3 regions of the Streptomyces sp. N35 genome follow, and region 1 is predicted to be linked to each of the others. Evidence: riboswitches for the same ligand, from Rfam matches in the RefSeq annotation. Region 1 holds a riboswitch; each other region holds the start of a gene.
The links. Region 1 has a riboswitch for thiamine pyrophosphate ahead of thiC (phosphomethylpyrimidine synthase ThiC). Riboswitches for the same ligand answer to the same signal wherever they lie in the genome.

Region 1 (10,456 bases):
CGAGCACATCGCTCGGCACCTGGTCGAGGAAGCGCTCAAGCTCGGCCCGGCGCACCACCGTGCCCGTCGGGTTGTTGGGGTTGCAGACGAAGATCAGACGGGTGCGGTCGGTGATCGCGGCCGCCATGGCGTCGAGGTCGTGCACCTCCCCCGCGGTCAGCGGCACCTTCACCGAGGTCGCACCGCTGATCTGCGTGATGATCGGGTACGCCTCGAAGGAGCGCCACGCGTACATCACCTCGTCGCCCGGGCCGCTGGTCGCCTGGATCAGGGACTGGGCGACACCGACCGAGCCCGTGCCGGTCGCGAGATGCGTGAGCGGGACGCCGAAGCGGTCCGACAGCTCGTTCATCAGGCCCGTGCACGCCATGTCCGGGTAGCGGTTGAAGCTGCCCGCGGCCGCCGTCACCTGCTCCATCACTCCGGGGAGCGGGGGATACGGGTTCTCGTTGGAGGACAGCTTGTACGCCACCGGGCCGCCGGCCGCGGCAGGCTTGCCCGGCTTGTAGGTCGGGATGCCGTCCAGCTCGGCGCGCAGCTTCGGGCTCTGGCTCACCGCGGGTCCTCCTCATGCCACGAGAGGCTTCGTGCCACTCAGGTTCGAATACTGCTCACTCTATGAGGATTCCGTCCGCCTGCGAATGGCCTGTGGATAACGAGAGCGACGTGGGGCGAAGGCCGCGGGAGCCGCGGCGTGTACGAAGAGGGGGAGCGCCCTGCACGATGCCGCGCGCCGGTGGCTCGCGCCGTGGCGCGCATCACCCGTGAAGGTGAGTTGAGACCAGTTCGAAACATGTGCCACTTGCCAGGCGCATGTACCCACACGGCCTGGCGATGGAGCAGTAAGCCCTTAACTACCTTGGTATCAATGGGAACTGAGGGTAGTGGACCTTGCAGAAACGTGCCTGTCAACGAGTGCATATGCGCCCCCGTCGACCACCCTCATGAGCCCTACTATCGGCTCGCCATGACAGCAGCAGGGAAGCACCAGGTGAGCCGAGCGGGCACCCCCCGCGGAGGCGGCAGCCGGCAGGGTCGGGCGGGCATCCGGGACGTGGCCGCCGCTGCCGGTGTCTCCATCACGACCGTCTCCGACGCGCTCAACGGCAAGGGCCGGCTCCCCGACGCCACCCGCCGCCATGTCCGCGAGGTCGCCGACCGGTTGGGCTACCGCCCGTCCGCGGCGGCCCGCACGCTCCGTACCGGAAAGTCGGGCCTCATCGGCCTGACCGTGACGACCTACGGGGATGAACCTTTCACCTTCACCGAGTTCGCGTACTTCGCGGAGATGGCAAGAGCCGCCACCTCCGCCGCGCTCGCCCGCGGCTATGCGCTGGTCATCCTGCCCGCGACCTCGCGCCATGACGTGTGGTCCAACGTCGCTCTCGACGGCACCGTCGTGATCGACCCCTCGGACCAGGACCCCGTCGTGAGCGAACTGGTCCGCCAAGGCTTACCCGTGGTCTCCGACGGCCGCCCGGCGGGCTCGCTCCCGGTGACCGCCTGGGTGGACAACGACCACGAGGCCGCCGTGATGGAGATCCTCGACCATCTCGCCGCCGCCGGCGCCCGCCGGATCGGCCTGCTCACCGGCACCACCACGGACACGTACACGCACCTGTCCACCACCGCGTATCTGCGCTGGTGCAAGCGCGTGGAACAGGACCCGGTGTACGAGGCCTACCCGGCGCACGACCCGTGCGCGGGCGCCGTCGCAGCCGACCGGCTGCTCGCGCGCCCCGACCGGCCCGACGCGGTGTACGGGCTCTTCGACCCCAACGGGACCGATCTGCTCGCCGCCGCCCGGCGCTACGGACTGCGCGTACCGGACGATCTGCTGCTCGTCTGCTGCAGCGAGTCCGCGGTGTACGCCACCACCGAGCCGCCCATCACCACGCTCTCGCTCAAACCGCGCCGTATCGGGACGGCCGTGGTGCAGTTGCTCATCGATGCCATCGAGGGGGTCGATTCGGCGGCCCCGCTCGAGCAGGTGATACCGACCGAGCTGATCGTCCGCACCTCCTCGCAGCGCCGCCGCCCCCGCACGACGGTGAGTCCGCCACGTACACCCGAGCAGTGAACGGGGCCGCCGGGCGCCGCACGTCGCCCGGCGGTCGCACCGAAACGGTGGACGGGACGTTCCGAAACGGTCGCCGGGCGTTCCGAAGCGGCCGCAAGGTGCTCGCAATTCGGGAGAAATCCCCTTCACTCCCGAGTCCTGCCACGATTCACCACCCCTGGTGCATCACAGAGCGCCAGGCGCATTCCTATGATGGGCGCACGACACCACGGGCAGCCGCGACCAGGCCGTCCGATCCGGTGGCGGAATGCGGCGCAACGGTGGTGGAGGGGTCGATGACTCAGGGGGCCGGTCAGGGACCCGTGGTGCGTACGGACACGGTCCGCGACTTCCGCGTACCCGCGTATGTGCAGCAGACCGCCGGCTTCGGCGAGGCGCCCGAGCGTTTCGGTGACGCCGCCGACCACTTCGGTGACGCCGGCGACCACTTCGGCGACGCTGCCGACCGCTTCGGCGACTCCGGCGAGCCCGAGGGCTATACGCCGACCCAGCGCGACCTTCCGGTGATCAACCGCGGGGACACCCTGCAGGTCCCGGTGCCGGACCAGGCGCCCGCGCCCGAGCCGTCCGGCGACGAGCTCGGTCCGCTGTACGTGGTCGGCGATGTGCACGGCTACCTCGACGAACTGCTCGCCGCGCTGCGCGAACAGGGCCTCGTCGACGCCGACGGCGACTGGTGCGCCGGGCATGCGCGCCTGTGGTTCCTCGGCGACTTCACCGACCGCGGGCCCGACGGCATCGGCGTCATCGACCTGGTGATGCGGCTCTCCGCCCAGGCCGCAGCGGCCGGCGGCTACTGCAAGGCGCTCATGGGCAACCACGAGCTGCTGCTCATCGGCGCCAAGCGTTTCGGCGACACCCCGGTCAACTCCGGTGCGGGCACCGCCACCTTCCAGGCGGCCTGGCTGCTCAACGGCGGCCAGAAGTCGGACATGGACCGCCTGCAGGACGTCCATCTGCAGTGGATGTCCCGGCTCGACGCGATCGAGCTGGAGGACGACCATCTGCTGATGCACTCGGACACCACGGCGTATCTCGACTACGGCGATTCGATCACCTCGGTCAATGACACGATCCGAGAGGCCCTCACGCGCAATGACGCGGACGAGTGCTGGGATCTCTTCCGCAAGTTCACCAAGCGCTTCGCGTTCCGCGATCAGTCGGGACCCGAGGCCGTACGGGAGTTGCTCGGGGTGTTCGGCGGCAGCAGGGTCGTCCATGGCCACAGCCCGATCCCGTATCTGCTCGGCGAGGTGGGCTCGGAGGACGGCGCGGACGGGGGCGGACCGCAGGTCGAGGGCCCGCATGTGTACGCGGACGGTCTTGCCGTCGCGATGGACGGCGGAGTGACCATGGCCGGAAAGCTCCTGGTCCGCCGACTGCCCTTGGATAGCTGAGCGATTACGGGGCAGGTGCACAGGACCTACTCCCTGGTCGGCCCCCGGGCCAATTTCCGGAAACCCCCTGTCACCGCGTGCCTGAGCCGCTCTACCATCGGCTTATCCGTAGCAGGCTCTCCTCCGTTTCCGCCCCACTGCCCGAGATCGAGCGGGAGTCACGGCCCTACGGAGCATCGGGGGATGCACATGAACAGCGCTCCGCACCTGCTGAACGAGGACCGCCAGGACTATGAGCGGGTCCTCGATGAAGCGCTGCGCTCCGCGCCGCACCGCCCTGATCTGGCCGCCGTGGGCGACCGTCTGAACCCGGAACAACTGCGCACGATGGCGCTCAACGCGACCGCGCTCATCACCGCCGCTGCCGCGGCCGAGTACGACCACTACGTCAAGGTCCGCGAGGAGCTGCGCGAACCCGCACGCACCGAGACCACGGTCTCCGAATCCGGCCCGTCCGAGCCGTCCGCGTCCTCATCGGGGCCGATGGGCCTGGCCACGAGCATGGGCGAGGTCGCGGAGGGCGCGGGTCTGGTCGCCGTGGTCGCGGTCCTGGCGCCGGTCCTGGCCGGCACGGCGGCCGCGATCTTCCTGCTCATCGGCTACATCCTGAAGATGCTCACCCCTGAACCCGCCTTCGCCGACACCCTGTTGACGGCCGGCTGGTTCTTCGGGGCCCTCACCGCGGCGGGCATCCTGATCGCCGCGGTCGGACTCCTGATGACCGCGCTGCGCAACGGGTCCAGCTCGCTGACCGCGGCCGGAAGCGGTGAACTGACCGAGGAGGTCACCCGCGCCAGGGAAGCCTGGCGGGACGCGCTCCTCGAGCGGGGCGTGCTCCCCTTCCTCCGCGAGGCACTGGCCGACCCCGGCACCGTCAGGCATCCCACCGCGAGCCCGCCGGCCGGCCGGATGCCCCAACTCGGCTACCACCGCCCCGGCTTCAGCAGCCCGGACGGCGGCCCCCCTGCGGGCCCCAAACCCAGCTACTCGAGCCCGGACTTCTCCAGCCCGGACTTCGGGGGGCCGGAGCATCAGCCGGACTGAGACCTGGGCGTGGGCGCTCTCGGGCGGTGAAGGTGAGGTCTGCGCGGTGAAGCTGAGTCCTGCGCAGGGAAGTCGAGGCCCGTGCGGGGAAGTCGAGGCCCGTGCGATGAGTCAGGCCGGCTCCGCCTTCGGCCCGCTGCCTCGTAGCCGCAACAGCCGTTCCCCGGTCGCGTACAGCGTGACCAGGAGCGGGCGCAGGGCCAGACCCGCCTCCGTGAGCTCATAGCGCGTACGGACGGGAAAGCCGCGCCGGCGCTCGACCGAGACCAGACCGCTCTCCTGCAGGGTCCGCAGCCGCTCGCTGAGGACCTTCGCGGAGAGCTCGGGCAACCGCGTCCGCAGCTCCGTGAAGCCACGGGGACCGCTCATCAGCTCCCGCAGCACCAACGTGGTCCAGCGGCCCGAGACGGCCGCCAGCGCGGCCTCCACCGGGCAGTCCGGCTCGGGGCGCCGGGTCCGGCCGGCCTCGCCGGGCACCAACTGCGGGTCCCAGGCGTGGATTTCCGTTTGGTGACCCACTTCGCCGGACTGTTCACTCGCCGTATGACGCATCGTCCCAGTGTGCCGCTGTCCACCACCGCCGCCGAGCATCCGTACGCCTTCGCCCGGGCTTTCAACACCTTCGATCCGGTGGCCCTGGACCAGCTCTACGAACCCGGTGCGGTCTTCGTGCCCGCCCCGGGCCGCGAGGCCACGGGGGCGGAGCGGATACGGGCGAACGCGGCGTTCCTCGGGCTGCGCGTGCCCATCCGTGTGACACCGCGGCACACCTACGTGTCCGGCGATCTGGCGCTGCTGATCGTCGACTTCGTGATCGACGGAGTCGCCGCCCACGGCAGCCCCGTCCACATCGAGGGCACCGCCACCGACGTGGCCCGCCGGGGCCCGGACGGCTACTGGCGCTACGCCATCGACAACCCCTTCGGAACCGCACACGATGCGGCCCGGCCCGAGTAGACGGACCGGTACGACGACTCTTCGGTGCAGCCTCTCGGGCGCCGCGGTGGAACCGTCCCGGGCGAGCACGTGGTGGAACCGTCCCGGGCGAGCACGTGCAGGAGGGCCCGCAGCCCGGCCCCGGAATCCACCTGCAGCCTGATCAGGCCGTCGAAGCCGCTGTACGACTCGCCACGGTCACGCTCGCGTGCGGGCCCCGCGTACCGCTCGGCGCACCCGGTGTGCGGGGCCGGCCAGTTGGGCCCGGCCCCGCACACCACGGTGGCTCAGTCCGCGATCGGCAGATAAACCCGGTTCCCGGCGGCGGCGAACTCCTTGGACTTCTCCGCCATCCCCGCCTCGACCTCCGCCTGCGACTCGCCGTGCTCGCGCCGGATGTCGTGCGAGATCTTCATCGAGCAGAACTTCGGCCCGCACATCGAGCAGAAGTGCGCCGTCTTCGCAGGCTCCGCCGGCAGCGTCTCGTCGTGGAACTCACGAGCCGTGTCCGGGTCGAGGGCCAGGTTGAACTGGTCCTCCCAGCGGAACTCGAAGCGCGCGTCCGAGAGCGCGTCGTCCCAGTCCTGGGCGCCCGGGTGCCCCTTGGCCAGATCCGCCGCGTGCGCCGCGATCTTGTACGTGATGACGCCGGTCTTCACGTCGTCACGGTTGGGCAGGCCCAGGTGCTCCTTGGGCGTGACGTAGCAGAGCATCGCCGTGCCCCACCAGCCGATCATCGCTGCGCCGATGCCCGAGGTGATGTGGTCGTACGCGGGCGCGATGTCCGTGGTCAGCGGGCCCAGCGTGTAGAACGGGGCCTCCTCGCAGATCTCCTGCTGGAGGTCGATGTTCTCCTTGATCTTGTGCATCGGGACATGGCCCGGGCCCTCGATCATCGTCTGGACGTTGTGCGCCTTCGCGATCTTGTTCAGCTCGCCCAGGGTCTCCAACTCCGCGAACTGCGCCCGGTCGTTGGCGTCCGCGATCGAGCCGGGCCGCAGACCGTCGCCCAGCGAGTACGTGACGTCGTACGCGGCGAGGATCTCGCAGAGCTCCTCGAAGTGCTCGTACAGGAAGGACTCCTTGTGGTGCGCGAGGCACCACGCGGCCATGATCGAGCCGCCGCGCGAGACGATGCCGGTCTTGCGGTTGGCCGTCAGCGGGACGTACGGCAGGCGCACGCCGGCGTGCACCGTCATGTAGTCCACGCCCTGCTCGGCCTGCTCGATGACCGTGTCCTTGTAGACCTCCCAGGTGAGCTCCTCGGCGCGGCCGTCGACCTTCTCGAGGGCCTGGTAGAGCGGCACCGTGCCGATCGGGACCGGGGAGTTGCGCAGCACCCACTCGCGGGTGGTGTGGATGTTGCGGCCGGTCGAGAGGTCCATGACCGTGTCGGCGCCCCACTTGGTGGCCCAGGTCATCTTGTCGACCTCCTCCTCGATGGAGGAGGTCACGGCCGAGTTGCCGATGTTGGCGTTCACCTTCACCAGGAACCGCTTGCCGATGATCATCGGCTCGATCTCCGGGTGGTTGATGTTCGCCGGAAGCACGGCGCGGCCCGCGGCGATCTCGTCCCGTACGACCTCGGGCGCGACGTTCTCGCGGATCGCCACGTACTCCATCTCCGGCGTGATCTCCCCGCGCCGGGCGTACGCGAGCTGCGTGACGGCCTCGCCGCCACGGCCGCGGCGGGGCAGCCGCGGCCGGCCCGGGAACACCGCGTCGAGGTTGCGCAGATTGCCCCCGCGCGGCGAGGTGTGCTTGATGCCGTCGTCCTCGGGGCGGACCGGCCGGCCCGCGTACTCCTCGGTGTCGCCGCGGGCGATGATCCAGTTCTCCCGCAGCGGCGCGAGGCCGCGCCGTACGTCGGTGTCGGCGTTCGGATCCGTATACGGGCCCGAAGTGTCGTACAGCGTGACCGACTTGCCGTTGGTGAGGTGCACCTGGCGCACCGGCACCTGCATGTCAGGGCGCGAGCCCTGGACGTATGCCTTGTGCCAGCCGATGGACTTCCCGGCCTCCTCCTCGGCCGCAGCAGAGGTGCTGGAGGCAGGCGTGCGTACGTCCTGTGTGGTCATGAGACCTACTCCCTACGCCGGCATTACCCGGTAACAGGTTCGGCGGTCGACGCAGCGGATATCCGTACATCCCGTACGGAGGTCAGCGCCCTCTCAGCCCGGTGCTCCGAGCTCCCGCGTGTGCAAAGGTGCCCCCACGCTAGCGTCATGTCGGCCACGCTGAACAGAGGGCCCCTGTCGTTCTTGCGATGATCGGTCGGTGACCACCACGCCTCAGCCACCTCAGCAGCCGCCGCTTCCCCCCACAGATCACGGGCACGGCCCGGCTCCCGGCGGGCACGGCCACTCGCACAGCCACGGGCCGGCCGCCCCGGTCTCCAAGCATCTGCGCAAGGTGATCGCGGCCGTCCTGATCCCGTTCGCCACGGCGGTCCTCGTCGGGCTCGCGATCCTGTGGCCCGGCGGTACGCCCGAGCACGAGCGCACCGGTGTCGGCTTCGACCGGCAGACGTACGCGGCGAAGGTCACCGATGTGCAGCAGGTCGACTGCAAGGACGTCAACGCCTCCCAGGTCCCGCCGACCGGCGACACCTCCACGGCCGAGGGCAACTCGGCACAGCAGCAGGCGACCGGGGAGTGCAAGAAGGCGACGGTCGAGGTGACCGCCGGTCCCGACAAGGGCCGCAAGTTCACCGAGATCGTCCAGCCGGACGCGCCACGGCAGTTGGAGGAGGGGCAGGAGGTGGTGGTCGCCTACGCCCCCGACGCACCCGAGGAACTCCAGTACTCGGTGACGGATGTGAACCGCGGCACCCCGATGTGGCTGCTCGCCGCGATCTTCGCGCTCGTGGTGGTCCTGGTGGGCCGGATGCGCGGGGTGATGGCGCTCGTCGCGCTCGCCGTGAGCTTCGCGGTCCTGACCCTCTTCATCCTGCCGGCGATTCTGCAGGGCTCGAACCCGCTGGTGGTGGCGGTGGTCGGGGCCAGCGCGATCATGCTGCTCGCGTTGTACATGTGCCACGGACTCACCGCCCGTACGTCGGTGGCGGTGATCGGCACGCTGATCTCACTGCTCCTGATCGGGCTGCTCGGCTCGCTGTTCATCGGCTGGGCCTCGCTGACCGGCAACACCGACGACAACACCGGTCTGATCCACGGTCTCTACCCCGAGATCGACATGAGCGGTCTGCTGCTCGCGGGCGTCATCATCGGTTCGCTCGGTGTGCTCGACGACGTGACGGTCACGCAGACCTCCGCCGTCTGGGAGCTGCACCAGGCCGATCCGTCCATGAGCGCACGGCAGTTGTACCGCGCGGGCATCCGGATCGGCCGCGATCACATCGCGTCGGTGGTCAACACCCTGGTCCTGGCGTACGCGGGCGCCGCGCTGCCCCTGCTGCTGCTCTTCTCGATCGCCCAGTCCAGCGTGGGGACGGTGGCCAACAGCGAGCTGGTGGCGGAGGAGATCGTACGGACCCTCGTCGGCTCGATCGGCCTGGTGGCGTCCGTACCCGTGACGACGGCGCTGGCGGCGCTGGTGGTGGCGAAGGACAAGGGCCCGGGCACGGCGGCGACCGATCCGGGGTCCCTGACCTCCACGGGCCGGATGAAGGCGGTCAAGCTGGGTGGGGGCAGCGGTCGGCGGCGCAAGAAGTAGCCCCGTACGACATGGGGTCTCAGCCCGTGGTGTCCGCCAGGATCCGCCCCAGCGCCTCGTCGAGATGCGTGTCGAAGTCGGCGAGCGCGCGCTCCTGGCCCAGCGGGACGAGCCGGTCCGTACGGTCGAGGAAGGCGATCAGCGGCGCGATGGAGACCTTGAACAGGGCCTGATCGGTCCCCACTTGGAGCCGGATCAGCGCGTCGCTCAGTGGGTCGCTGCCATGCGGTGCGATGTGTACATCGCCCTCGCCGCAGGGCCCGTTGACTCCGTCGACCAGCAGCTCACGGCTGAACGCCCAGGTCACCGGGGCGTCTCCGGGCAGATGGAAAGTCAGGCGCACGGCATAGGGGTCACGCGTCTCGTACCGGAGCTCCACCGGGATGCGAAAGGAGAGCTCCTCGGAGACGAGAAAGCTCATCATGACCTCTGCGTGTACGGACTCGCGCATCGCCTACCCCGTCGTCTGCCGCGTCTTGAGTTGGGCCCGGAACCGTGTACCAGGTTTCACGTCCAGGAATCATCTTCCTGATGCTCCTGGCAGTTTGCTGAACGTACTCATCGGATCACAAGGAGTGAGTTTTCAGATACTGATACGCCACGCGCCGCACCCGCACAAGCACTCGCCAGGGCACTTCGGAGGGTGACACGGGCGCTGATTCCGTAAAGCGTGCGGGCATCGTGGACCGGTCCCGCGGCTTCACAGGCTGATCGAGAACGCCAGCGACCCCAGCTTGCGCCCCACCTCCGCCTGCAACTGCCGTGCCGCGGGCAGCAGCCGGCCCGCCTGGTGCGCGGGAAGCGAGATCGCGATGGTGGCGGCGGTCGTACCGGCCGTGATCGGAATGGCGGCGCAGACCTGGCCGAGCGCGTACTCCTGCCGCTCGATCACCGGCTGCATCCGGGGCAGCGCGGCGAGCCGGCGCAGCAGCGTGCGCTCGTCGCGGACGGAGTACGGGGTGACCGGCTGGACGGGATGGCGCGCGAGATGGTCGCGCCGGGCCTCGTCGTCCAGCTGCGAGAGCAGGCACTGGCCGATCGCATGGGCGTGCGCGGTCTGCCGGAAGGCGGCCCACTCCTCGACGGCTCGGGTGCCCGGACTGTCGGCGACGGCCTCGACCTCGACCTCGCCGTCCCGGTAGACGGCGAAATAGGTGGGCACACCGATCACATCGCGCCAGTGCTCCATGACCTCACCGATCATGGCGCGACGTTTCTCCTTGGCCCCGCTGCTGGCAAGGCGCTCGGCCGCGTCACCGAAGACGAAGACGCCCTTGTCGCGGCGGAGATAGCCCTCGTGAGCCAGGGTGCGCAGGAGGTGGTA
Region 2 (10,456 bases), on a different contig from region 1:
GCAGGGGCACGGACCCCGTAATGTTGACGAGGTGACCGTGAACGCTAAGACCACCGCAAACGGTGGCAACACCTGGCGAGACCTTCCCGCGGCGCAGCAGCCCACGTACCCCGATGCCGAGGCTCTGCGCGATGTGATCGCGGACCTCGAGTCGTATCCGCCGCTCGTCTTCGCGGGCGAGTGCGATCAGCTGCGCAACCGGATGGCCGCTGTGGCCAAGGGCGAGGCGTTCCTGCTGCAGGGCGGCGACTGTGCCGAGGCCTTCGACGCCGTGTCCGCCGACCACATCCGCAACAAGCTCAAGACGCTGCTCCAGATGGGCGCCGTCCTCACGTACGCGGCCTCCGTGCCGGTCGTGAAGGTGGGCCGGATCGCCGGCCAGTACTCGAAGCCGCGCTCCAAGGACACCGAGACCCGCGACGGCGTGACCCTGCCGACCTACCGCGGCGACTCCGTCAACGGCTTCGACTTCAACGAGGCGGCCCGCGTCCCGGACCCCGAGCGTCTGAAGCGGATGTACCACGCGTCCGCCTCGACGCTGAACCTCGTGCGCGCCTTCACCACCGGCGGCTACGCCGACCTGCACCAGGTGCACGCCTGGAACCAGGACTTCGTGAAGAACTCGCCGTCGGGCCAGCGCTACGAGCAGCTGGCGCGGGAGATCGACAACGCGCTGAAGTTCATGCGTGCCTGCGGCACCGACCCGGCCGAGTTCCGCACCGTCGAGTTCTACTCCTCGCACGAGGCGCTGCTTCTCGACTACGAGTCGGCGCTGACCCGCGTCGACTCGCGTACGGGCCGTCTGTACGACGTCTCGGGCCACATGGTCTGGATCGGTGAGCGTACCCGTCAGCTGGACGGCGCGCACATCGAGTTCGCCTCGAAGATCCGCAACCCGATCGGCATCAAGCTGGGCCCGACGACCACTCCGGAGGAGGCGCTCACGTACATCGAGCGCCTGGACCCGGACCGCGAGCCGGGCCGGCTGACCTTCATCGTGCGGATGGGCGCGGACAAGATCCGCGACAAGCTCCCCACCCTGGTCGAGAAGGTCACCGCCTCCGGTGCCCAGGTCGCCTGGATCACCGACCCGATGCACGGCAACACCTACGAGGCGGCCTCGGGCCACAAGACCCGCCGCTTCGACGACGTCCTCGACGAGGTCAAGGGCTTCTTCGAGGTGCACAAGGCGCTCGGCACGCACCCGGGCGGTATCCACGTCGAGCTCACCGGTGACGATGTCACCGAGTGCGTGGGCGGCGGCGACGAGATCTTCGTCGACGATCTGCACCAGCGCTACGAGACGGCCTGCGACCCGCGCCTGAACCGCAGCCAGTCCCTTGACCTGGCCTTCCTTGTCGCGGAGATGTACCGGGACCAGTAAGGCGCGGCACGTACGACACGCCTGTGGGGCGCGGATCCTTGTGATCCGCGCCCCACAGTGCTTTTGCACGCTGGTCGCGACGGGTAAGGTTAGGTTAGCCTCACCGATCATCGGGGGAGCGCAACCTGATCCTGTCGTCGGGAGGTGAACGGCGTGTACGTCTGCTCGTGCTTCGGTGTCACGGAGCAGCAGGTCAAGCAGCACGCTGACGCCGGCGCCTGCACTCCGCGGCAGATAGCCTCCGCGTGCAAGGCCGGCACGGACTGCGGTTCCTGCGTACGTCGCATCCAGGCCATCCTCGGCCGGGGCAACTGCCCGCGCCGTGACCTGGTCGACCAGGGCAAGCCCGCACTCGCTTCGGCCGTGGAACTGGACGCCGTCGAGCTGGACGAAGCCGCCTGACGCACCCCGTCCGGCCCGTGCGGGCTCAGGCCTCCGGCTGCTCGATCAGCTGCGCGATGTAGAGCGGCTCGCCGAGCTTCTCGATCAGCTCCAGCTGTGTATCGAGATAGTCGATGTGGTGCTCCTCGTCCTCGAGGATCGACTCGAAGATATTCGCCGAGGTCACATCGCCCTTCGCGCGCATCACGTCGATGCCCCGCTTGAGCCGGTCGATGGCCTCGACCTCGACCTGTCGGTCCGCCTGGAACATCTCGGTGACCGTCTGTCCCACGCGTACATGGAAGAGGCGCTGATAGTTCGGCAGCCCGTCCAGGAACAGAATCCGGTCGGTGAGCACCTCCGCGTGCTTCATCTCGTCGATCGACTCGTGCCGCGTGTATTTCGCGAGCTTCGTCCAACCGAAGTTCTCCTGCATTTTGGCGTGCAGGAAGTACTGGTTGATGGCCGTGAGCTCGGCGGTCAGCTGCTCATTGAGAAATTCGATGACCTCGGGGTCGCCCTGCATCGCAGAGGCTCCTTCCAAGTGCTGGACTGGGCAGGTGCGCCGCATCCTTGCACCGGGTTTCTGGGCCGTCCAGTAAGTGCATGCTTAGTAGGAGTTGCCCGAATCGGTGCAGACCTGGTCACGTCCACCCTCCGTGGGCTGTCATCATGGAGACATGGGTCAGCCGGATAGCCGCGTCACGGAGCAGAACGAGCTTCCTCCGGGGCAGCGGCTGCAGCGGGGCTGGCCGGTCACCCATTACGGGCCCGTACCGAAATTCCGGCCGGAGCGCTGGGAGTTCAGGGTCTTCGGGGCCACCGCCGACGGCGAGAAGCGCTGCTGGACCCATGAGGAGTTCGGTGCCCTGCCGTACGCCACGGTCCTCGCCGATCTGCACTGCGTCACCAAATTCTCGGTGCTCGGCGCCGAATGGGGCGGCGTCCCCGCGCGCGCCGTGCTCGAGCTCGCGCCGCCCGCGCCCGATGTCACCCATGTGATGGTCTGGGCCGAGTACGGCTTCAGTTCCAACCTGCGGATCTCCGACTTCACAGCCGAGCAGACGATGTTCGCCACGCACCGCGGCGGCGAGCTGCTCACCGCCGAGCACGGCTTTCCGCTGCGGCTCGTCGTCCCGCATCTGTACGCCTGGAAGGGCCCCAAGTGGGTCCGCGGCATCGAGTACATGACCGCCGACCGCCGTGGCTTCTGGGAGGAGCGCGGCTATCACAACATCGGCGATCCCTGGCGCGAGCAGCGCTACTCGTACCAGGAAGAGCCCGGGGACGGCCCCGAGCTCTGATCCTGGCTGTTCGGCCGGTGCTCAGTGGTACTGGTGCACCACCGCGTGTCCCTTGCCGCGGCCGATCAGCCACTTGTTGACCGGGGTCGTGACCAGGAAGGCGACCGCGAAGGCGAAGGCCAGGGCGCCCCAGAAGAGTGCGTCGCTCAGATGCGCCTCCATCGCGCCCGGTACGGCGAGCAGGACGCCGTTGTCGACGATCTCCATCACCGTGATCGACAGGGTGTCGGCGGCGAGCGCGACACCGATCGCGGCCCTGAGCGAGAGGCCGGCGCGGACGACCGCGAACAGCGTGAGCGAGTAGCCGAAGAAGAAGGCCAGCGTGATGGCCAGGACCATCGTGGGCGCGGTGCCCCAGCCGAGCGCGGTACCGATGATCATGCCGAGCACCTCGCCGATGGCGCAGCCGGTGAGGCAGTGCAGCGTGGCCTTGGCCGCCATGGCCCAGGAGACCTTGCCGTGGCCGGTGTGGCTGCCGCCGTGTCCGGCGTGCTGGTGGTGCGCGTGTGCTGCGTGCGACTCATGCGTCTCGTGCTGCATGGCTGATGGCCCCCAACGTCAGGTAGCGGTTCCTGCCGACAGCAAGAACCGTATACCCCCCTGGGGTATTCCCTCAAGGGTTTTGGATCAGCTCTCCCTCAGCTTCTTCAGGAGCTCCACATCGGCGGTGTGGCCCGACTGCCCGCCCGGCGTCTCGATGATCAGCGGCACGCCGTCCATCTCGGGGTGCCGCATCAGCGCGCGGAACGCTTCCTCGCCGATATGGCCCTGGCCGATGTTGGCGTGCCGGTCCTTCTTGGCGCCGACCACGTCCTTGGAGTCGTTGGCGTGGACCAGCTTGAGGCGGCCCTCGCCGACCGTCTCCACCAGCTGGTCGAGGGTCTGGTGCATGCCGTGCGGCCCCGTGAGGTCGTGGCCCGCGGCGAAGACATGGCAGGTGTCCAGGCAGATGCCGAGCTTGGGGTGGTGGCCGAGCGCATCGAAGTACGGGCCGAAGTCCCAGGTCCGCGAGCAGATCGAGTAGCCCTGGCCCGCGGTCGACTCCAGCAGGAGGTACGGATCGTCCTCGTGCGTGAGCTCGTCGAGGAGCGGCCGCATGTACCGGCGTACCTGGTCGAGAGCCTCCGCCCGGTCGCGGCCCATCGTCGCGGAACCCGTGTGCACCACGACGCCGAGCGCGCCGATCTCCCGGCCGCGGCGCAGCGAGTGGCGCAGCGAGTCCACCGACTTCTCGACGGTCTCGGGGGAGTGCGAGCCGAAGTTGATCAGATACGGGGCGTGGATGTACGCCGGGATCGACTCGGCCGCGCAGGCCGCGCGGAAGGCCTCGTCCTCGGCGGGGCTGCCGGGCGGGGTGGCCCAGCCGCGGGGGTTGGCGACGAAGACCTGGACGGTCTCGCAGCCCAACTCCCGTGCGTACGCGAGGCCTTTGGAGGAGAGCCCGCCGGCTACAGGGACATGGCTGCCGACGGGGTTACGAGGGATCTGCACGCCGTCCAGGGTGTCACGACGAGGGTGGCACTCCGGACGGCGTTCACCTTCAGCGGATCTTGATGGTGATCGTCGATCCCTTGGCGGCTTCCTCGCCGCCCTCGACCGACTGGCTGTCGACCGTGTCGCCGAACAGGCCGAGCAGACCCCGGTCCTCGTCGACCTCGAAACCGGCCGCCGTGAGCTTGTCCTTGGCCTCGTCGACCTTCAGGCCGACGACGTCCGGGACCTCGATCATCTCGGGGCCCTTGGAGAGCGTCAGGGTGACGGTGTCGCCCTCGCCGAGCGAGGCGCCGCCGCCGGGCGACTGCTCGCCGACCAGGCCCTTGTCGTGCTCGGAGTGGACCGGCTGCTCGGCGATCTCGACCTTGAAGCCGTCCTGTTCGAGCTCGTCGCGCGCCTCTTGCGGTGTCTTGCCGGTGACGTCGGGCACCTCGAGTGGCTCGCCCTTGCTCACGGTCAGCGCGACGGCGGTGCCGGACTGACGCTGTGTACCGGAGGTCGGGCTGGTGCGGATCACATCGCCGCGCTTGACTTCGTCGCTGAACTCGCGGGTGACCGTGCCCGGTTCGAGCCCGGCCTTCTGGAGCTCCTTCTTCGCCTCGGCGAGCGGCGTCCCGCTGACATCGGGGACGCGCACGATGCGCTGCCCGAGCGAGACGGTCAGGGTGACCGTGCCGCCCTCGCGGATGCGCCGGCCGCGGTCCGGGTCGGTGTCCATCACCTGGCCGCGGTCGTACGAGGCGCTGTACTTCTTGCGCACCTCGTCGTTCACCTTCAGACCGGCGTCCTGCAGCGTCTTGCGCGCCTGCGCCTCGGTCTTGGAGAGCACGCCCGGGACCTGGGTGAACTGGCCGGAGTTGATGTACCAGACGCCCGCACCGATGCCGAGCGCCAGGATCACGGCCGCGATCACCGTGTACAGACCGCGCCGCGGACGCTGCATCCGCGCAGGCGCGACCGGTCCGGGCGGCGGAGGCGGCATCTCCAGGCGGCTGGTGCGGTGGATCCCCTCCTGGGCGGGCGCCGGCTGCGGTACGGAGGTGACCGCGCGCGGGATCACGCTCGTACGGTCCTCGGAGTTGATGTGCGCGTCCTCGACGGCGGCCGGCGGTACCGCGTCCAGCTGGGCCTCGGTGAGCGCGGCGCGCGCCGTACGGGTCTGGCCGAGCAGCGCGACCGCGTCGTACGGGCGTACCTCGGGCGTACGGGCGGTGGCGAGGGCCACCAGCTCGTCGAGGTCGACGGGCAGGCCCGGCACGGAGGCGGAGGGCGGCGGGATGTCCTCGTGCAGATGCTTGTAGAGGATCTGCGCGGGCGACTCACCGGTGTGCGGCTTGGCGCCGGTGAGCATCTCGTAGAGCACGACACCGCAGGCGTACACATCGACGCGGGGATCGGCGACACCGCGCTCGATCTGCTCCGGGGCGAGATACGAGACGGTGCCGAGGACGGTGCCCGTGGTGTTCGTCACGGTGTCCACGGACCGTACGAGACCGAAGTCGGCGACCTTGACCCGGCCGTCGTCCCCTATCAGGACGTTCTCGGGCTTCATGTCCCGGTGCACGAACCCCGCGCGGTGCGCGGCACCGAGAGCGGCGAGCACCGGCTCCAGGATGTCGAGCGCGGCGCGCGGCCGCAGGGCGCCGCGCTCGCGTAGCACGTCGCGCAGGGTGCAGCCCGCCACGTACTCCATCGCGAGATAGACGTACGCGCCCTGGGCGCCCTGGTCGTAGACGGCGACCACATTGGGGTGCGCGAGCCGGGCGACGGACTTGGCCTCGCGGATGAAACGGTCGACGAAGGCGGCGTCGGCGGCCAGCGCCGGATGCATCACCTTGAGCGCGAGCACGCGGTCGAGGCGGGTGTCCACGGCCCGGTAGACCGTGGCCATCCCGCCCACCGCGATCCGGGCGTCGATCCGGTACCGGCCGTCGAGCACCTGCCCGACGAGAGGGTCCTGAAGGGTCGTGTCCACGCGCCGAGTGTACGAGCCGTGGCTTGGAGGGTTGCCTGGTTGGGGGAGGTGCAGCGGTTCTGAAGCCGAGCTGTGACGGAGGGGTGTGGGGGCGCAGCCCCCCACGAGTGCCCTGGGTCACGCCGGCCGCAACGATCTGAGCAGCCGGACAGGCGCGCGGGGGTGTGGGGGCGGCAGCCCCCACGAAGAGGCGCTCAGAACGCCGGCCGCTCCGGATCCAGCCGGGCCCGCCCCTGCATCGGCGACGACGCCTGCGCGAAGTGCCGGCGGGGGATGCGCCCCGCGCGGTGGGCGAGGCGACCGGCCTCCACCCCGTGCCGCATCGCCTCCGCCATGAGGACCGGCTCCTGGGCCCGGGTCACCGCGGACGCCAGCATCACCGCCGAGCATCCCAGCTCCATCGCGAGCGCCGCGTCCGAGGCCGTGCCGGCGCCCGCGTCGAGGATCACGGGGACGCCCGCGTTCTCCACGATCAGCTGGAAATTGTGCGGATTGCGGATGCCGAGGCCCGAACCGATCGGGGAGCCGAGCGGCATGACCGCCGCGCAGCCCACGTCCTCGAGCTTGCGCGCGAGCACCGGATCGTCGTTCGTGTACGGAAGGACCGTGAAGCCGTCGTCGACGAGGGTCTCGCAGGCTTCCAGGGTCTCCACCGGATCCGGAAGGAGTGTGCGCTCGTCCGCGATGACCTCGACCTTCACCAGGTCCGTGCCGAGGGCTTCGCGCGCGAGCCGGGCCGTGAGCACCGCCTCGCCGGCCGTGAAACAGCCCGCCGTGTTCGGCAGCACCTCGATGCCGAGCTTGCTCAGGACCGAGAGCACCGAGCCCTTGGTGCCGGGGTCGACCCGGCGCATGGCCACGGTCGTCAGCTCCGTACCCGAGGCGGCCAGGGAGCGTTCGAGCACATCGAGGCTGGGCGCCCCGCCCGTGCCCATGATCAGCCGTGAGGAGAAGGTCCTCGACCCGATGACGAGAGGATCGTCGGCCATGTTCCTCAGCCTCCCTGTACTGCGGTCAGGACCTCGACGCGGTCGCCGGCGGACAGCGCCGTGCGCCGCCACTCGCCGCGCGGCACGACGGTCTCGTTGAGCGCCGCGGCCACGCCGGACGGCGCGGCGGTGACGGCGGCGATCAGGGCGTCGAGCGTGGTGCCGTCGGACACCGCCCGCGTCTGTCCGTTCACGTGCACTGCGATCTCGCTCATACGGGCTGCTCCTGACTCGCTCATACGGCCTGCTCCTGAAGGGCGCCGAAACGCTTGGGACTGAAGGGCCGTACGTCCTGGGGGAGTTCCCCGGTGGTCAGGGCGTGCGCCATCGCGTCGCCCGTGACGGGCGTGAGCAGCACACCGTTGCGGTGGTGCCCGGTGGCGAGCAGCAGGCCCGGCAGCTGGGTCGGGCCGATCAGCGGCGCGTTGTCCGGTGAGCCGGGACGCAGACCCGCGCGGGTCTCCACCAGGGGCAGCTCGGTGATCCCCGGGAGCAACTCGTGGGCGTCCCGCAGGAGTTCGTACACCCCGCCGGCGGTGACCGTCGTGTCGTAGCCCTGCTCCTCGCTGGTGGCGCCGATGACCAGCTCGCCGTTCTCGCGCGGGACCAGGTACACATCGCTGCCGCGGACCACCGCGCGTACGGTGCGCTGCAGGAAGGGTGCGTACGCGGGCGGTATCCGCAGCCGGAGCACCTGCCCCTTCACGGGCCGCACCGGCACGGAGACCGGCAGCCCCGCGAGCAGCCCGCTGTGGCTGCCACCCGCGAGCACCACCTGCTCGGCGGCGAGTTCGGTGCCGTCCGCGAGGACGACTCCCGAGGCCCTCTCCCGTACGAGCAGAAGTCGCTCGGCCCACTGCCGGTGGAAGCCGACGCCGGCCCGCTCACACGCGACGACCAGGGCCTTCGCGAGCCGCCGCGGATCGATCTGGTGGTCGTCGTCGGCCCGCAGACCACCGCGCACCCCGGGCGCGAGCATCGGCTCGAGGCGTCGGCACTCGCGGCCCGAGAGCCACTCGGAGGCGAGCCCCGAGCGCTGCTGCAGGGCGTGCACCTCGCGCAGATGGGCGCGGTCGTCGGCGTCGAGTGCGACCGAGAGCGTGCCGCAGGAGCGGTAGCCGAGCTGTTCGCCGGCGGCCTCGGTGAGCTCGGCGACGAAGGACGGATAGCGCGCGGCGGAGGCCAGGTTGAGGGCGAGCAGGGTCTCCTCGCCGTAGTGCAGTTCGGTGACGGCGGCGAGCATTCCGGCCGCGACCTGCGCGGCGCCGCCACCGGGAGCCGGGTCCACGACCGCGGTGCGCAGCCCCTGCTGCGCGGACCGCCAGGCCGTGACCAGGCCGATGATGCCGCCGCCCACCACGACGACGTCGGACGGCACTTTCGAAGACAGCTGTGACATGGGCGTCCAGCCCCTCCCTTCGCCGGCATGACCCGGATCAGGTTCATACGGTCGGAGGCCGCCGCCTCCCTCTCAGCCCGGCACGTCCGGGCTCCCGCGAGTGCTTTACGCCTGCCACCATAGCCCGACGCGTCAACGCTCTTGAAGGGAGCAGCCCGTGACCGCCCGCTCGCTCGAAGGCCTCGTGATGGCCCCGGTGGAGGACCAGGCACCAGGTCAGGTGGGTACGCGGACGCGGTTCGCGTATCACGAGCAGGACGGCGTGATCTGGGCTTCGTACGCGGGTGGCGACGTCGTACGGGGTGAGCTGGTCGGGTCGCGGGACGGGGACGTACTGGACTTCCGGTACGTGCAGTTGAGGACGGACGGGGAGACGGCGTCCGGGCACTGTGTGTCCCGTATCGAGGAACTCCCCGACGGACGGATCCGGCTGCGGGAGACCTGGGAGTGGGAGTCGCGGTCCGGCAGGGGCACCAGCGTTGTGGAACAGGTCACGTCCTGACCTGTGACTTCCCATCTTCCTGACGGTTCGTCAGTTGTTTAGGGTGAGCGGATGAGCGAGCAGCGGGAGGTACCTGTGGGGCAGCGTCGCGTGGTAATCGTCGGGGCCGGGATGGCCGGTGTGCAGACGGCGGTGGCCCTGCGGGAACAGGGCTTCGACGGGCCGGTCACCCTGATCGGCGCCGAACCGCACCAGCCGTACGACCGGCCGCCGCTGTCCAAGGCGGTGCTGCTCGGCAAGGCCGAGGGCTCGGCCTTCGAGGTGGACTTCGAATCCCTCGGTGTGGAGCTCCGGTTGGGCCGCGAGGTCACGGGGCTGCGCGTCGAGGCGCATGAACTCGACACCGCGCAGGGGCCCGTGCCGTACGACGTCCTGGTCCTGGCCACGGGAGCGGAACCGCTGCACCTGCCGGGCGCTTCGGGCATCCCCGGCGTGCACCTGCTGCGCACGCTCGACGACGCGCAGCGGCTGCGCCCCGTGCTCGCCGAACAGCACGACATCGTGGTGGTGGGCGCCGGCTGGATCGGCGCGGAGTTCGCCACGGCGGCCCGGGACGCGGGCTGTGCGGTCACGGTGGTCGAGGCCGCGGACCGCCCGCTGGCCGGGGCGCTGCCGGCCGAGGTCGCGGCGCCGATGACGGCTTGGTACGCGGAGTCGGGCGCCGTGCTGCGCACCGGCGCCCGCGTCCAGGCGATCGAGGAGGGGGCCGTCCTGCTGTCCGACGGCACCCGGGTGCCGGCCGGTGCGGTGGTCGTCGGGATCGGCGCCCGCCCGGCCACGTCCTGGCTGGCGGGCTCGGGCATCGAGCTCGGCCCGGACGGGGCGGTCGTCGCGGACGCCTCGCTGCGCACCTCCGCCCCGGATGTGTACGCGGTCGGTGACTGCGCCTCGTTCCCGTCGGCGCGCTACGGGGCCCGCCTCCTGGTCCACCACTGGGACAACGCCCTTCAGGGCCCGCGTGCGGTGGCCTCCAACGTGATCGGTACGCAGCCGGCGGTCTACGACCCGGTCCCGTACTTCTGGTCCGA
Region 3 (10,456 bases), on a different contig from region 1:
GGCGGCAATCGGCGCTACGACGACCCCGGCTCCGGCCCGGATACGCATGCCGGTGGCGGTCACAGCGGCGGGGGCGGGGGCGGTGAGTGAGGTCCCACTGAGTGAACGGCCCCGTGTGCCACGGTGGGCTGCGGCCCTACAATCGAACACATGTCCGATACTGTGGTCTTCTCGCCTTGCGCTGCTGCGCCCCCGATAGTCGTGCACCCGCCGCTGGGTACGGGAGGTCGGCGTGTGACCGTGCGCGGACAGATTCTCGGCCTCGCGTACTCCGACGCGGATGTGATCGAGTTCCTGCGCCGCGCCGGGCTCCCTGAAGCCGAACAGCTCCTCGATGATGAGGCGTGGGTGACATGGCTCGGCGGGAGGGCGCATCACTACGGCGCGGCGTGAAAGCTCGGCGGACGTCCAAGGGTGACCTGCAACGAGCGAGGGGTGACCGGTGCCGAAACGCTCGGCGGCAGGTGGTGGCGATCCATCTGCGACACTTGGAGCACCATGCCCAAGCCCGGAGAACTCACTTTCGTCGCCCCCCGCGGAGCCAAGAAGCCGCCGCGGCACCTTGCCGATCTCTCGCCCGCCGAGCGCAAGGAGGCCGTGGCCGCGGTCGGCGAGAAGCCGTTTCGCGCCAAGCAGCTCTCGCAGCACTACTTCGCGCGGTACGCCCATGACCCCGAGCAGTGGACGGACATTCCGGCCGCCGCGCGCGGGAAGCTCCAGGAGGCGCTGCTGCCGGACCTGATGTCCGTCGTGCGGCATATCTCCTGCGATGACGACACCACCCGCAAGACCCTGTGGAAGCTGCACGACGGGACGCTCGTCGAGTCCGTCCTGATGCGCTATCCCGACCGGGTCACCATGTGCATCTCGTCCCAGGCCGGGTGCGGGATGAACTGCCCGTTCTGCGCGACCGGGCAGGCCGGTCTCGACCGGAACCTGTCGACCGCCGAGATCGTGCACCAGATCGTCGACGGCATGCGCGCACTGCGCGACGGTGAGGTGCCGGGCGGTCCCGCGCGGCTGTCCAACATCGTCTTCATGGGCATGGGCGAGCCGCTCGCCAACTACAACCGCGTGGTCGGCGCCATCCGTCGCCTCACGGACCCGGAGCCCGACGGGCTCGGCCTCAGCCAGCGCGGCATCACCGTCTCCACGGTGGGCCTCGTCCCGGCGATGCTGCGCCTCGCCGACGAGGGCTTCAAGTGCCGTCTCGCCGTCTCGCTGCACGCACCGGACGACGAGCTGCGCGACACCCTCGTACCGGTCAATACGCGGTGGAAGGTGCGGGAGGTGCTCGATGCCGCGTGGGAGTACGCGGAGAAGTCCGGGCGGCGGATCTCGATCGAGTACGCGCTGATCCGGGACATCAACGACCAGGCCTGGCGCGGTGACCGGCTCGGCCGGCTGCTGAAGGGCAAGCGGGTGCATGTCAATCTCATTCCGCTGAACCCGACGCCGGGCTCCAAGTGGACCGCCTCGCGGCCCGAGGACGAGAAGGCCTTCGTCGAGGCGATCGCCGCGCATGGTGTACCGGTCACCGTCCGGGACACCCGGGGGCAGGAGATCGACGGCGCCTGTGGTCAGCTGGCGGCGTCCGAGCGCTGACGCCCGTCCGAGCGCTGACGCCCGTACGGGCGCTGAGGCGCCCACTACGCGCCGACGCTCGTACAGACGTCCGGCCGCCACCAGGTAGCCTGGCCGAAAACATCTGCATATTCCGACAGGGGAGCGCCACAGCGCTGAGAGTGCGGACGCCTGCATCATGCGAGACAGGCCGCCGCAGACCCTCTGAACCTTGCCCGGGTCATTCCGGGTAGGAAGTTCGGTCACCACTCGAGCTGTTGCGCCCTGCCCGGAAACCCATGAGCGGTTTCCGGACAGGGCCGCGTCTCTTCCTGGTCACTTCCAGGAGGAATCAGTGAGCAACACCCGCACCATCACGATCACCGCCGTGGCCACCGGCCTCGGCATGGTCGCCCTCGCCGCCTGCGGCTCCGGCTCCGGCGGGTCCGGGAGCGGCACGGACGGCGGCTCCAAGACCGTCACGCTCGTCAGCCACGACTCCTTCAACGCGTCCAAGGACGTGCTCGCCGCGTTCGAGAAGGAGTCCGGCTACAAGGTCCAGGTCCTCAAGAGCGGCGACGCCGGTTCGGCCGTCAACAAGGCCGTGCTCTCCAAGGGCAACCCGCAGGGCGATGTCTTCTTCGGCGTGGACAACACGCTGCTCTCGCGCGCTCTCGACAACGGCATCTTCCAGTCGTACGAGGCCAAGGGCCTGGCCGGTGTCCCTGCCGCGCTGCAGCTCGACAAGGGGGAGCACCGGGTGACGCCGGTCGACACCGGTGACATCTGCGTCAACTACGACAAGGCCTACTTCGAGCAGAAGAAGCTGGCCCCGCCGCAGTCCTTCGACGATCTGATCAAGCCCGAGTACAAGGATCTTCTCGTCACCGAGAACGCCGCCACTTCCTCGCCCGGTCTCGGCTTCCTGCTCGGCACGGCCGCCCAGTACGGCGACGACGGCTGGGAGGGCTACTGGTCGAAGCTGAAGGACAACGGCGTCAAGGTCGTCGACAGCTGGGAGCAGGCGTACAACGAGGAGTTCTCGGGTTCGGCCGGCGGCAAGAAGGCCAAGGCCGACCGGCCGCTCGTCGTCTCGTACGCATCGAGCCCGCCGGTCGAGGTCCTGTACGCCGAGCCGCAGCCGAAGGAAGCGCCGACCGGGGTCTCCACCGGGACCTGCTTCCAGCAGACCGAGTTCGCGGGGCTCCTGGACGGTGCGAAGAACGAGAAGGGCGGCAAGGCGCTCATCGACTTCCTGATCTCGAAGAAGTTCCAGGAGGACATGCCGCTGCAGATGTTCGTCAACCCGGTGATCGAGGACGCCAAGCTGCCCGAGCTGTTCACGGAGCACGGCGCGAAGGTCGACGACCCGAAGACCATGGACCCCAAGAAGATCGCGGACAACCGTGAGGACTGGGTCAAGTCGTGGCAGTCGCTGGTCGTCAAGTAGGCCCCCGCGTACGGGATGTGAAGGGCGGCGCGGTCCGGTTCGGTCTGATGGCCGTGCCGGTCGCGTTCTTCGCGCTGTTCTTCGCCTACCCGGTCGCGGCGATCGTCGGGCGTGGTCTGAAGGCCGACGGGGCCTGGCAGTTCGGCCGGTTCGGTGAGGTGCTCGGCGATCCGGGGATCCAGCACGTCCTGTGGTTCACGACCTGGCAGGCGCTCGCCTCGACCGCGCTCACGCTGCTGATCGCGCTGCCGGGCGCGTATGTCTTCGCGCGCTTCGACTTCCCGGGCAAGCAGGTCCTGCGGGCGGTCGTCACCGTGCCGTTCGTGCTGCCCACGGTCGTCGCCGGGTCGGCCTTCCTCGCCCTGCTCGGGCGCGGCGGGCTGCTCGACGAGGCCTGGGGCGTACGGCTCGACACCACGGTGTGGGCGATCCTGCTCGCGCATGTCTTCTTCAATTACGCCGTCGTCGTACGGACGGTCGGCGGCCTGTGGTCGCAGCTGGATCCGCGCCAGGAGGAGGCTGCCCGCATGCTGGGCGCCTCACGGTTCGCCGCCTGGCGGACCGTGACGCTGCCGGCGCTCGGGCCCGCGGTGGCGGCGGCCGCGCTGATGGTGTTCCTGTTCACCTTCAGCTCGTTCGGGGTGGTGCTGATCCTGGGCGGGCCCGCCTTCTCGACGCTCGAGGTCGAGATCTACCGGCAGACCGCCCAGCTGCTTGCCCTCGACACCGCCGCGGTCCTGACGATGGTCCAGTTCGTCGCGGTCTGCGGGATCCTCGCCGTGCACGCGTGGACGGTGCGGCGCCGCGAGGCCACGCTCAAGCTGGTCGATCCGGCGCGCACCGCCCGCAGGCCGCGGGGAGCGGGCCAGTGGGCCCTGCTCGCCGGGGTGCTCGCGACCGTGGCGCTGCTGATCGTGCTGCCGCTCGGCGTGCTCGTGCAGCGCTCCTTCGCCACCGCCGAAGGCTTCGGGTTCGGCTACTTCCGGGCGCTGACCTCGGCGGACGGCGGGGCCTTCCTCGTACCGCCGATCGACGCCGTGTGGAATTCCCTCGAGTACGCGGTCGTCGCCACCGCGATCGCCGTCCTGGTCGGCGGGCTCGCGGCCGTGGCGCTGACGCGGCGCGCGGGTCGTTTCGTACGGGGCTTCGACGCGCTGCTCATGCTGCCGCTTGGCGTCTCGGCGGTGACCGTCGGGTTCGGGTTCCTGATCACGCTGGACAAGCCGCCGCTCGACCTGCGGGCCTCCTGGATCCTCGTACCGCTGGCGCAGGCGCTGGTCGGAGTGCCCTTCGTCGTACGCACGATGCTGCCCGTCCTCCGGGCGGTGGACGGGCGGCTGCGCGAGGCCGCGGCGGTGCTCGGGGCCTCACCGTGGCGGGTGTGGCGCGAGGTCGATCTGCCCATGGTGCGCCGGGCTCTGCTGATCGCGGCCGGGTTCGCCTTCGCCGTATCGCTCGGTGAGTTCGGGGCGACGGTCTTCATCGCGCGGCCCGACAACCCGACCCTCCCGGTCGCCGTGGCCACGCTGCTCGGCCGGGCCGGTGAGCTCAACTACGGGCAGGCGATGGCCCTTTCGACGCTGCTGATGCTGGTGTGCGCCGTGTCGCTGCTGCTGCTCGAACGGATTCGTACGGACAGGACCGGGGAGTTCTGATGGCCCTACATGACGGAACCCTGCTCGCCCTCGAAGGCGCCGGTGTCCGCTTCGGCGGGCACGCGGCTCTCGACGCCGTGGACCTGGAGGTCGCCGAGCACGAGATCGTCTGTGTGCTCGGGCCCAGCGGCAGCGGCAAGTCGACGCTGCTCAGGGTGGTCGCCGGGCTGCAGGACCTCGACTCCGGGCGGGTGCTGCTCGGCGGACGCGACCAGCGCGGGGTGCCCGCGCACCAGCGGGGCGTGGGCCTGATGTTCCAGGACCACCAGCTGTTCCCGCAGCGGGACGTCGGCGGGAACGTGGCCTTCGGGCCCCGGATGCACGGCGCGTCCCAGGCCGAACGGGCCGCCCGCGTGGCCGAGTTGCTCGACCTCGTCGGACTGCCGGGCGCGGCCCGGCGCGCGGTCGGCTCGCTCTCCGGCGGCGAGCAGCAGCGCGTGGCGCTCGCCCGTGCGCTCGCGCCCCGGCCCCGGCTCCTGATGCTGGACGAACCGCTCGGCCAGCTGGACCGCTCCCTCAGGGAGCGCCTTGTCGTCGAACTCCGAGAGCTGTTCGGCGAGTTGGGTACCACCGTGCTCGCCGTCACCCACGACCAGGGCGAGGCCTTCGCGCTCGCGGACCGGGTCGTGGTGATGCGCGACGGGCGGATCGCCCAGTCCGGAGCGCCGCTCGATGTGTGGCAGCGGCCCGCGGACGCCTTCGTGGCGCGCTTCCTCGGCTTCGACAACGTGGTCGAAGCGACTGTCACGGGCGAGGCGGCCGACACCGTATGGGGCAAGGTCCCGGTGCCCGCGGACACTCCGCCCGGTCCGTGCGAGCTGCTGATCAGGCCCGCGGGCGTACGCCTGGTGCCCGCCGCCGAGGCGCAGTTGACGTGCGCGGTCGCCGCCCGCACCTTCCGTGGCACGCACGTGGCCCTGCACCTCAAGCCGTCGGACGCGCCCCGCCTCGAAGCGGCCTGCGCGCTGCGGGACGCGCCGGAGCCGGGGAGCGAGGTCGGGGTGGCCTTCGACGCCGGGGAGATCGTGGTGCTCGGCGGCTGACTTCCCGCGCGCTTCGTACGCGGGGGCAACCTTCCCCGCCCCTGCGGCAACCACAGGGCGGACCGTGCCGCCCGGCACGGGCACCCCCACCTCACGGAGTGCAAGCGCGTATGAGAGAGCCCCGCAGCAGGGCCCGGCCCCGCGGGCGCAGACCCGTCGTGGGGGCGGGCGCCCCGCTCGCGGTGGCCGCCGCGGGCGCCCTCGCGTACGGCGGCGGCCTGTTCGGCATCGACGGCGCCGGCAAGGCGTCCGCCGCGGCCGCCGCCCCGGCCTGGGCCGACGACACCGCCGACGGCTTCGCGTCCGTCAACTCCCAGGGGCAGAACGGCACATACGGTGGCCGTGACGGCAAGACCGTCACCGTGAAGACGCTCGCCGACCTGGAGAAGTACGCCACGGCCTCCGAGCCGTATGTCATCGTCGTCGCCTCGGCGATCAAGATGGACCCCGTCGGCAAGGAGATCAAGGTCGCCTCCGACAAGACGATCGTGGGCGCCGGCACCTCCGGCGAGATCGTCGGCGGCGGCTTCTTCCTCGGCCAGGGCGTGCACAACGTCATCATCAGGAACCTGACGATCCGCGACTCCTACCAGGGCGTCTGGAACGACAAGGAGCACGACTTCGACGCCGTCCAGATGGACGGTGCGCACCATGTCTGGATCGACCACAACGATCTGCGGCACATGGCGGACGGCCTGATCGACGTCCGCAAGGACTCCACGAACATCACCGTCTCCTGGAACAAACTCGCCGACAACAACAAGACCTTCGGCATCGGCTGGACCGAGAACGTCGTCACCGACATCACGATCCACCACAACTGGATCCGCGAGACCGAGCAGCGCAACCCCTCGACGGACAACGCCGCCCACGCGCACCTGTACAACAACTGGCTGCAGGACGAGCCCGGCACCGGCATCACGTCCTCGTACGGGAACTACTCGCGCGGCAGGACCAAGATGGTCCTGGAGAACAGCTACTTCCAGGGCGTCAACAACCCCGTCACCAAGGACGCCACGGCCGCGGTCGTGCAGCGCGGCAGCGTCTTCTCGGGGACGAGCGGGCGCAATGAGAGCGGCGGCACGGCCTTCGACCCGAAGAAGTTCTACGCGTACACCCTGGACGAGGCCGCGCGGGTGCCGGCCCTGCTCAAGTCGGGCGCGGGGCCGAGGAGTTCGATCGGTACTGCGGCGGACGCGCCGGTGGTGAAGGCTGCCACCACCCTGACCGTCGCCAAGAGCGGCGCCCAGTACAAGACCGTCCAGGCCGCCGTGAACGCCGTCCCGGCGAACAACCCCGCGCGCGTGGTCATCAAGGTCGCCCCCGGCACATATCGCGAGACCGTTACCGTCCCCGCGGACAAGCCGCACGTGACGATCGTCGGCACCGGACCGAGCCGCAAGGACACGGTCATCGTCGAGGGGCACGCCGCCGGGATGACCAAGCCGGACGGCTCGACGTACGGGACGCCCGGCAGCGCCACGGTCAGCGTCAAGGCCGACGACACCCAGCTGCGCAACCTCAGTGTCACCAACGACTTCGACGAGGGCGCCAACCAGCACATCTCCGGGCACCAGGCGGTCGCCCTGCTGACCATGGCCGACAAGGTCTTCCTCGACTCCCTGATCGTGAGCGGCGACCAGGACACCCTGGAGATGGAGACCGCCGCCAAGGGCAGGCTCGGCCGGGTCTACGTCAAGAACTCCTACGTCGTCGGCAACGTGGACTTCGTCTTCGGACGCGCCACCGCCGTACTCGACAAGTCCGTGATCCAGCTCAAGAAGCGCTGGAACGGCCAGTCCGCGGGCTATGTCACCGCGCCGAGCACGGAGTCGAACCGCAAGGGCATCCTCATCGTCAGCTCGAACATCACCGGCGATGTGTCCGACCGGACCTTCCACCTCGGCCGCAACTGGCACCCGGGCGGCGACACCACCGTCGACCCGCAGGCCACCGTTCGCAACTCCACACTCAGTGCCGCGATACGGACCGCGCCGTGGACGGACATGGGCGGATTCCCGTGGAAGCAGGACCGGTTCGCCGAGTACCGGAACAGCGGCCCCGGCGCCGGCGCGGCGAGCGCGGACCGGCCGCAGCTGACCGACGCCCAGGCCACGGGCCAGGAGATCGGTGACTGGCTGGGCGACTGGACGCCGACTGCGCAGTAGACGCGCGAGCGGTCGTACGGGGAGCTCAAGGCCCGTCGTACGACCGCTCGGTGGGCCTCGTCAGCCGGTCATGCCCTGGGCGGTGAGCTGCTGCAGGGCCTCTGCCGCTTCCTCGACCGAGTCGACGAGAGCGATCCGCGACGCCATCGAGCGCTCCCGCGCGAGGGCCTGGAGCAGGGGCCAGGCGGGCAGTTTCTCGGTCCAGTGGGAGCGGCCGACCAGGACCATTGGGGTCGGTTCGCCGCGGGACTCGTAGTAGTTGGGCGTCGCGTTGTCGAAGATCTCCTGGACCGTGCCGGCCGCGCCGGGCAGGTAGATCACGCCCGCGTTGGAGCGCGCGAGCAGTCCGTCCTCGCGGGTGGCGTTGGCGAAGTACTTCGCGAGATGGGCGGCGAAGGCGTTCGGCGGCTCGTGTCCGTAGAACCAGGTGGGGATGCCGACCGAGGCGCCACCCGCGGGCCAGCGCTCGCGCACGGCGAAGGCGGCCTGGGCCCAGTCGGTGATCGACGGGGTGAACGAGGGGGCCTTGGCGAGGAGTTCGAGCGCCTCGTCGAGCATCGCGTCGTCCTGCGCGCAGGCGTACGCACCGAGGTTCGCCGCCTCCATCGCGCCGGGGCCGCCGCCGGTGGCGACCGTGAATCCGGCCCGCGCGAGTGTCCGGCCCAGTCGGGAGGCGCCCGCGTACTCCTCGGTGCCGCGGGCCATCGCGTGGCCGCCCATCACACCCACCACCCGGGCGCCGACGAGGAGTTCGTCCAAGGCGTCCGAGATGGAGTCGTCGTGGACCGCGCGCAGCATCGACGCGAACACGTCGCCGTCGGCCTTGGTCTCCTGGAACCACTGGTACGCGCGGGCGTCGGGCGTCGCCTCGTACGAGGAGGCCAGACCCGCGAACAGCTCCTGCGGCGTGTAGAGATGCCCGCGGTACGGGTCGAACGGGAGGCCCGGAACCGGCGGGAACACCAGGGCGCCGGTCGCCCGCACCTTGGCGGCCGCGTCCGGTTCCATCGGGCAGCCGAGGAAGACGGCGCCCTCGGTGTCCGCGGTGAGCAGCGCGAAGGTGCGTTCCGTCAGATCCACGGCCTGGATGCGGTGGTGGGCGAGCGAGCCCCGGGCCAGGACCGCGTCGAACTCCTCGAGGGTCTCGATCTCGCGGTCGGTCGTGGGCGGTGGGGGTGTGTGGTGGTCGGGCACGTTCGCCAGCTTACGGGCGGCCCGTCCCGGCGTCGGGTTCTTGCCCGGGCGCCCTCCTCTTTCGCCTGTGGCTCAGGTCACAGGTGCTTCCCTGTCAGGAATCGGGGCGCTGTCCCGCTCTATCCGCGAAGACCGACCGAACCGACGGGAGCACCCCATGAAGCACCGCATCGTCGTCCTCGGCGCCGGCTACGCCGGGGCCTACGTGGCCGGGAACCTGGCCCGCAGGCTGTCCCCGGCGGACACCGAGATCACCGTGGTCAACGCCGTGCCGGACTTCGTCCAGCGGCTGCGGCTGAACCAACTGGCGGCCGGTCACGACGTCCAGGCCCCGCCGCTCACCGACGTCTTCGCGGGTACGGGGATCCGGCTGCGTGTGGGCAGGGTGACCGCCGTCCACCCCGAGCGCCGGGTCGTCACCGTGGCCGACGCGGACGGCGGCGGCGACCTCGGCTACGACACGCTGGTGTACGCGCTCGGCAGCCAGGTCGCCGGCCACGGTGTCCCCGGTGTGGCCGAGCACGCCTTCGACGTCGCGGGCCGTCCTTCGGCGCTGCGTCTGCGCGAGCGCCTGGACGGTCTGGGCGAAGGCGGCAGGGTGCTGGTCGTGGGCGACGGGTTGACCGGGATCGAGACCGCCACCGAGATCGCGGAGACCCGGCCCGGCCTGTCCGTGGCGCTTGTCGCCCGCGGAGAGCTGGGCGCCCGGCTTTCTCCGGGAGCCCGGGGCCACCTGCGCCAGGCCTGCGAGCGGCTGGGTGTCACCGTTGTGGAGCACACCGCCGTCGAGGCCGTCGAAGCGAACCGGGCGCTGTGCGCCGACGGCACCGCCCTGATGTCCGACGCGACCGTGTGGACGGCCGGGTTCGCGGTCAGCTCCCTGGCGGCCGCGGCCGGTCTCGAGGTCACCGAGAACGGCCGGATCCTCGTCGACCGCACCATGCGGTCCGTCTCGCACCCGGAGATCTACGCCGTCGGCGACAGTGTGCATGCCCTCGGCGACAACGGCCTGCCCCTGCCGATGTCCTGCGGGTCGGCCGGCTACACCGGCCGGCAGGCCATCGAGGCGATCGTGGGACGTCTGACCGGCGGGAAGATCGCGAAGGTCAAGCTGGTCTACCTGTACAACGCCATCAGCCTGGGGCGGCGGGACGGGATCTGGCAGTCGGTCGACGGGGAAGCGCGGGCCAAGCCGAAGTACACGGGCGGCCGGAGGGCCGCGCGGATCAAGTCGCTCATCGAAAAGGGATCGCTCTGGGGCACCTCGCACCCGACGTTCGGCCTGCCCAGGCGCAAGCGCCGCCTGGCCGCGGCGCACGCTGGGTCGGCCGAGGCTTCCGCGGCGCAGGCCGGGTCGGCCGAGGCTTCCGCCGTGCGGGCGGG

Region 2: another riboswitch for thiamine pyrophosphate. It lies ahead of thiO (glycine oxidase ThiO); the one in region 1 lies ahead of thiC (phosphomethylpyrimidine synthase ThiC).
Region 3: another riboswitch for thiamine pyrophosphate. It lies ahead of JAO81_RS09990 (thiamine ABC transporter substrate binding subunit); the one in region 1 lies ahead of thiC (phosphomethylpyrimidine synthase ThiC).

Annotation. Positions count from the first base shown of each region.
Region 1 is NZ_JAEIMH010000031.1:11,453-21,908, reverse strand. It holds gene hisC (histidinol-phosphate transaminase) at 1-556, opposite strand, end outside; gene JAO81_RS18715 (LacI family DNA-binding transcriptional regulator) at 968-2,080, shown strand; gene JAO81_RS18710 (metallophosphoesterase) at 2,356-3,477, shown strand; gene JAO81_RS18705 (hypothetical protein) at 3,661-4,521, shown strand; gene JAO81_RS18700 (helix-turn-helix domain-containing protein) at 4,633-5,040, opposite strand; gene JAO81_RS18695 (DUF4440 domain-containing protein) at 5,065-5,478, shown strand; gene thiC (phosphomethylpyrimidine synthase ThiC) at 5,745-7,535, opposite strand; TPP riboswitch at 7,528-7,663, opposite strand; gene JAO81_RS18685 (YibE/F family protein) at 7,735-9,132, shown strand; gene JAO81_RS18680 (SsgA family sporulation/cell division regulator) at 9,152-9,583, opposite strand; gene JAO81_RS18675 (IclR family transcriptional regulator) at 9,833-10,456, opposite strand, start outside.
Region 2 is NZ_JAEIMH010000024.1:74,261-84,716, forward strand. It holds gene JAO81_RS15670 (class II 3-deoxy-7-phosphoheptulonate synthase) at 32-1,384, shown strand; gene JAO81_RS15675 (bacterioferritin-associated ferredoxin) at 1,529-1,786, shown strand; gene bfr (bacterioferritin) at 1,812-2,291, opposite strand; gene JAO81_RS15685 (sulfite oxidase-like oxidoreductase) at 2,446-3,069, shown strand; gene JAO81_RS15690 (DUF4396 domain-containing protein) at 3,091-3,609, opposite strand; gene JAO81_RS15695 (deoxyribonuclease IV) at 3,697-4,560, opposite strand; gene pknB (Stk1 family PASTA domain-containing Ser/Thr kinase) at 4,610-6,538, opposite strand; gene JAO81_RS15705 (thiazole synthase) at 6,733-7,527, opposite strand; gene thiS (sulfur carrier protein ThiS) at 7,533-7,733, opposite strand; gene thiO (glycine oxidase ThiO) at 7,763-8,926, opposite strand; TPP riboswitch at 8,924-9,034, opposite strand; gene JAO81_RS15720 (hypothetical protein) at 9,114-9,428, shown strand; gene JAO81_RS15725 (NAD(P)/FAD-dependent oxidoreductase) at 9,480-10,456, shown strand, end outside.
Region 3 is NZ_JAEIMH010000013.1:23,264-33,719, reverse strand. It holds gene JAO81_RS43935 (TIGR04222 domain-containing membrane protein) at 1-199, shown strand, start outside; gene JAO81_RS10000 (hypothetical protein) at 151-393, shown strand; gene rlmN (23S rRNA (adenine(2503)-C(2))-methyltransferase RlmN) at 499-1,605, shown strand; TPP riboswitch at 1,713-1,838, shown strand; gene JAO81_RS09990 (thiamine ABC transporter substrate binding subunit) at 1,919-3,013, shown strand; gene JAO81_RS09985 (iron ABC transporter permease) at 3,061-4,668, shown strand; gene JAO81_RS09980 (ABC transporter ATP-binding protein) at 4,668-5,711, shown strand; gene JAO81_RS09975 (pectinesterase family protein) at 5,822-7,879, shown strand; gene JAO81_RS09970 (LOG family protein) at 7,940-9,073, opposite strand; gene JAO81_RS09965 (NAD(P)/FAD-dependent oxidoreductase) at 9,231-10,456, shown strand, end outside.